Regions from separate parts of the Bacillus sp. 1NLA3E genome, predicted to be linked through region 2. Evidence: riboswitches for the same ligand, from Rfam matches in the RefSeq annotation. Region 2 holds a riboswitch; the other holds the start of a gene.

Region 1 (3,213 bases), 540 kb from region 2:
TGGCTTGAAGCAAGCATGTTTATTCCTTTGCCATGTTTCCATTCAAATCCATTATCTCCAACTTTAAATGATAAAAGGTATGATACTATGCTAGTACCACCTTTAGTAAATGTTTCTCCATTTGGATCTATACCTAAAGCTGATAAAGCAATAATCACTTGAGCTGCAGTATTGCTGTTGTCAATTTTTCCGCTCAGATAAACGGATGATAGATTTTCAACACCCTTATTCACTGCTTCGCTAACACCAGCTTGATCCTTGTATGGAGAAAGGGCTTGTAATACCATTGCTGTAATATCAATATCTGCATTTGCTCCTGACCAGCTACCATCCTTATTTTGACTGTCTAATAAATAGTTCACTAATTTTTCTCTTGTCCATGTAGCAGTAGCAGGAATTTCAAAATTCATACTATCTAACGCAATCAGTGCATAGGCAACTCCGTTCAATCCAGGTTTTACAACGTCACCAGTATAAATTGAAGAGATTAAATTGTAGCCGCCTATATTGGTTGGGTCTCCACCTGCTGCAACAATTCCTAAAATATAACCTTCTGTATCTAAAATATTTCTAATGACACCTTTCTTGTCTATAACAAGTTTTGTCACATTATCTAAATAATTTGTTGGAATACTTTTTCCTAATTGCCTTAAGACAACCGCTTCTTTTTCACCAACATATTCATCAGGGAACAAAGTCAAAGTGGTATCAATTGCATTTTGAAGCGTTTCGGATGCAATCGGTTCACTAGGTGGTTGATTATTTTCATTTCCCGTGTTTTCATTCGGTACTCCGTCCCCATCACCTTCATTATCGGATGGTTGCTCCCATGATTCATATTGAAAGGTTATTTGGTCATTAGGTTGAAGAAAATAGCTATCTGCTCCTGTAGAAGCGTATTCATCATTCACATAAAAAGCCCAGTAATATGTACCTTCTGCATTTATATTATTAATAGAAAGAAAACCATCTTTATCAAAAGACACTCTCTCTTTGCCCATTAACTTCTGTAATAATTGTAATGCGCTTACTTTACCTACGAATGAATTATATTTAGATTCGTTAATTACTTCTTTATTTTTACCAATTACTTTAATGGAAGCACTGACAGGTTTATTCCAATCCTCATAGCGGAAAGTATAATGATCTCCATTTTGAGCAGTATAACTTCCTGCACCTAAATCAGAAGAAAAACCATTTACATAAAAAGCCCAAAAATAAGTATCCTCTGGACCAGGAGCTAAACCTTTAATTTCGTCGAGCGATTTTCCCCAAGCTGTATCTGAAGTTACCAAGTCCCCACCAACAGCGCTACTCAAAATATCCAAAGCCGTTGCATTTTCCGCAATTGGAACTGGTTGATTATCCACCATAGTTCCGGCTGCCTCGTCCCCAATAACCGTTACAGACGCTTTATTCTCTCCTTCAGCCGCAAAAACTGGTGCTTGAAAGCCGCCAGCTATTAAAGAAAATAAAAACACTGCAACCAATAATACGTTCATCTTTCTACTAACCAACATATCCGCTTCTCTCCATTCTCTAAATATAAAAAATCCATAAAAAAATCCTCCCTATATTAAGGAGGAGGTTTGTTTTAGTTAAGCAGCAAACAAAATAAATGTTCCTGACTTAACACCCTCCTATCCACGTAGGCCGCTGGTGTAAAAAACAGGCAGGTTTCCTGGCTCATGATCATCACTCCCTATGCCTTCCCATCAAAAAACGACAGTGACATTTTATAGGTTGCTCCCATTTACAGTGGCGGGACCGCGTTGGCTTTCACCAAACTTCCCTATTAAGCACAAAATCTATTTTTCAATAGACCATTGCACCTGTTTATACCAATATTAATTTTATGTCACTCATCATTATACAAATTGTCCAATCATTTGTATATGTATTTGGACTTTCATTGTAATATTTTCTGATTTTTTAAAAAGTAAGTCAGTTTATGGTACAGTCCTAATTTTTCCAAAAGTAATAAAAATTTCACAAATCAACTAGCTTAATAGAGGTAAGATATAGGCAAACTAGGACTTTTAATAATAGGAGGGACATGGGATGAAAAAGGTCTATCCCTTATTCGGAATTTTAGCCCCTTTATTGTATTTAGTTGCTGTCATTATTGGTGGGTCTCAGCTCGAAAGTTACAGTCACCTTTACAATACAATTAGTGAAATAACTGCTTCTAATGTTGAATCGATTCCGAGTGTACAAATTCTTTTCGCTATCTATAATCTATTCATTATTGCATTTAGCGTTGGCATGTTTTTATGTTTAAAAACGCCAAACATGAAGAAAATAAAAACGGCTGCCCTAGCTCTTTTCTTTGTTGGATTGACAGGTGGCGGAATGTATTTTTTCCCCCAAGACCCTCGTTTTGTTGAAATGACCTTTGGAGGAAAAGTGCATTTAGGTTTGGCAAGTATTTGTTCCTTATTAACCATGTTATCAATTATTCTATTTGGGATGGGTGTGAAAAAGGAAGCAGCCCTATCCAAATTGCGGACATACTCCTACATATCCTTCTTTATCGTGTTTATTACTGGGGGGACAGCGGCAATCAGTGTAGCCAATGATTCAGATTTCGGCGGATTATTCGAGCGGCTTACGATCGGGAGTTATCTGCAGTGGGTGCTAGTCGTGTCGATCCAACTCTTTTTTCTTAACTGGAAAACCCGTAAAAGTACAAAAACCTCTAGTTTAAATAAACTTAATATATAAGCATTCAGCCGAAGAAGTTTTCGGCTGATTTTTATGTTCCTACCACTATATATGTCAACCTTTTGATTTTTTTAGTTGACAAAAAATAAACTTTCGCATTATTCTTTATCTATAAATAGATTTTGGGGGATATAGAAATGAATAAAAAACTTAGAGCAATTGATTTAACTATGGTAGGAGTTTTTGTTGCCTTAATGGCTATCGGCGCAAACATTACATCGTTTGTTCCGTTCATGGTTATTGGCGGGGTGCCTATAACTTTACAAACTTTCTTTGCGATTTTAGCTGGAGTCATACTTGGGAGCCGCCTTGGAGCGATTGCCTTAACAGTGTATACATTTGTTGGACTTGTAGGTGTTCCTGTCTTTGCTCAATTCGGGGGTGGTTTTGCTACGATTGTTAAGCCAACTTTCGGATTTATTGTTTCATATATTTTAGTTGCTTATGTTTGCGGTAAAATTGTTGAAAAGAAACAAAGTTTACCTACAT
Region 2 (3,213 bases):
ATATCCTCTTGGTGTAATCATTAATCCTTCATATAAAAATGTTGCTGAATTTCCGATGATAACTGTTGTTAACATCCCAATCTCATGTTCTAGCATTTCTTTTAAGTTCGTGACAATCACTTGTTGGCGGTCACGATACGCACTTTTTACTAATCCGACAGGAGTTTCAGGCGAACGATATTTTAATAGAATTTTTTGGGCCTCTTCGATTTGTCTCGTTCTTCTTCCACTTTTCGGATTATAAAGAGCGATGACAAAATCAGTACTAGCAGCTGCTTCAATTCTTTTTTCAATTAAATTCCATGGTGTTAAATGATCACTCAAACTGATTGTACAAGCATCATGCATCACGGGGGCCCCGAGTAAGGATGCACAGGAATTAATGGCCGAGATACCTGGAATAATTTCAACCTCAACACCTGTCTCTTTTTTCCAGCCTTTTTCAATTAACACTTCATAGATTAGCCCTGCCATACCGTACACCCCAGCGTCCCCACTAGAAATAACCGCCACTTTGTTACCAAGTTCGGCCTGCTTAACTGCCTCCTGGGCCCGGCTCACCTCTTCAGTCATACCCGTGCTAATAATCTCCTGGTCTGTTAATAGACCTTCTATTAAGTCAACATACGTACTATAACCAATCACCATATTACTTTCTTTGATTGCTTCACGCGCCCGATCGGTCACATGATCAAAACTACCTGGTCCAAATCCAATTACCAGCAACTTTCCTTTCAACTCAAACTCCCCCTTTTATGATCTCAACGAGCATATTTAAACCTAGCCCCAAACTATACAGCCCTGTCACAAAGCCGAGCACAAGAAAAAGGTTCTTTTTCAGCCTTGCTTTCAAAAATCCCCAAGTCAGTAATATGGCGATGAGCATGGTTGAGATTAACAATCCTACTACAAACAAAATCAATTGAACTGTGGCTGTTTCAAAATTATTACCACCACTTACATTTGTAAGTACAGCTATTTGTGTTGGACTTTCTACCCCAATACCATGAATGGTTCCGATAATGGCTGCACTTAAGATACCTATTTTGAATGATGAAAGGTTTTTACCTTTTTCTATAAGGTTTGTTTTTTGTATTAATTTCCCGAAAAACTGGAAAACAATCTGTACCCTGCTTTTATATTTGTAATCTCCTTTTTGCCGAAACAACGAATAAATCATAAATCCCCCAAGAATAATCAGCGTAACGCATACTAATCCCTCCATCACTTCCCGGGTTGAGTCAGGCATTTCTAAACCTAAATAGATGGATATCAAGCCAATCAAGAACACTATTGTGCCATGCCCTAATGCATACATCACTCCGAGCGAAATTTGTTTCCGTTTTTTTTCCTCGCTCCCAACCATATCGGCAATCGCCGCAACATGGTCACCGTCTACACCATGTTTCATTCCTAATAAAATGGCTAACAATGCAAAAGTAAAAAGTTTCACTTCCCGTCCCCCCTTTAAAAGCCAAAAGCACCCCTACCAAAGTAGGGGTGCATAAATAAATACATACATACAAAACAGCATTGTATTGCATTCAATCAGCACTTCCACCCATAGGCCCGTAGGTTTACAGAAGTGTCTAGGTCAAGGCAGGTCTCCTGACTTTGGATCATCATATCATTGCGTCTTCCCAACAAATGTTAGTGACAATAGGCAATGATACTCACCATTACAGTGGCGGGTACCGTGACGGATTATTACCGTACTTCCCTTTTCACGCAATCCATTCAAGCGATTGCGCACCTTTTCCTAAACATTATTTAGTTGTTTCCAAAGGAATTAAAAAATCCATCCAACAAAAATTGGATGGATAAAACGAAAGCAAACATAGTTTCTTAAGTTGCTATCGTTTCACATCCTCAATCCCCGAAGAAGTTGAAACTCATTTCAATTAAGCTAGGTCTCCTGACTCGTGTATCGTCCTACTCAAGGACCTTCCCGTACAATATACCTCCTCAAGGAAAAGTATTTTTATACAGTGGTTCTCCTTTTTCGTCCACACTTACAGTTGCGGGGGCAGTTCTGGATTTTACCAGATTCCCTATTAAGCCGAATGGCACCTTAATTTACTACGAAAATATTAACTTTTTTGGATATTACAATTTCAAATTGAAACTATCATACATGTTATCTTAATATTCTCCATTTTTCAACAACTAAATGAATAATTTGGAAAATAGTTGTTTCATATCAAAGATGGATTCTCTTTATTTTGGCTGTTGCAGGTTGATATCTTCGCATCGGGCCATATTCAAGTGCCTCTCTCAGGTAGAGATCTCCATTTGGATTTGATTTTTTTAACAACTCCATTAAATAGGTAATATCATCAAGAGCTCTATGTGTTTGATAATCGGTAATATTATGTGCACTCAATAAGGTTAGTAGCTTACTATTCGGAAAACCGTAACCCTTCCATTTAATACTTCTCATCGTACAATACCAATTTAATTCATTCACTTCCGGATACATTCGATAAAGGAAACTTCGGTCGAAAGAAGCATTATGAGCAAAAACCGCATCTGATTGACTAAAGTACGATTTAATTTTCCCATCCAAAAAGCTTTTTCCAGCAACTAATTCAAATGGGATCCCGTGAACTCGGTAAGCATTGTCATAATTTCTAATGGCCGATGCAGATAGCGGTTCTCGTAAAAACGAGTCTTGGTCTAGAATGTCGATTATTTCGCCTGTTTCTTCTCGATAAGAGAATAAATTTAAAGCTATTTCAATTATTTCATCAGAATCTGGACCTAATCCAGTTGTCTCAACGTCAACCAACAAACCTACCTTATTCTGCTTTTTCAAATTCCTCATCCTTTAACCTTTAATATATATGATCATATAATAACTGTAGTTTATTTTACAGCGTTAGCCTATTTATTTTTAGGCTGTGTTAAATTAGAGTGTTGATTTCCGCTTTCAATCAACTTTGTGCAAAAAATCAACATTGAGCTTTAACACAGACTTTAAAAAAAGGTCTGAATCCAGATTTTGGAATCAGACCTTTTTTCTTTAATTGTCCTGCTCAAGCCGCTAAATGACTTGTGGACTTCATTTACCAAGCGCTTCCGCTTTTCCTATGAAATTGCTCCGGACTACACGGGTTTTTAGTTTATCTCTAAATAAGGCGATCGATATAGAGCTTCCAAGCCATAATGCCAGTCCTAAGATAATGCTTAACATCCATTGATGACTCATTTGTA

What was found. Region 2 has a riboswitch for cobalamin ahead of B1NLA3E_RS02190 (HoxN/HupN/NixA family nickel/cobalt transporter). Riboswitches for the same ligand answer to the same signal wherever they lie in the genome.
Region 1: another riboswitch for cobalamin. It lies ahead of B1NLA3E_RS04715 (DUF4430 domain-containing protein); the one in region 2 lies ahead of B1NLA3E_RS02190 (HoxN/HupN/NixA family nickel/cobalt transporter).

What each region holds. Positions count from the first base shown of each region.
Region 1 covers NC_021171.1:954,159-957,371, reverse strand. Annotated here, with positions in the region: gene B1NLA3E_RS04715 (DUF4430 domain-containing protein) at 1-1,520, opposite strand, end outside; cobalamin riboswitch at 1,655-1,851, opposite strand; gene B1NLA3E_RS04710 (DUF998 domain-containing protein) at 2,062-2,724, shown strand; gene B1NLA3E_RS04705 (biotin transporter BioY) at 2,862-3,213, shown strand, end outside.
Region 2 covers NC_021171.1:416,399-419,611, reverse strand. Annotated here, with positions in the region: gene cobJ (precorrin-3B C(17)-methyltransferase) at 1-738, opposite strand, end outside; gene B1NLA3E_RS02190 (HoxN/HupN/NixA family nickel/cobalt transporter) at 740-1,453, opposite strand; cobalamin riboswitch at 1,582-1,772, opposite strand; cobalamin riboswitch at 1,889-2,089, opposite strand; gene B1NLA3E_RS02185 (exonuclease domain-containing protein) at 2,201-2,824, opposite strand; gene B1NLA3E_RS02180 (DUF3147 family protein) at 3,062-3,213, opposite strand, start outside.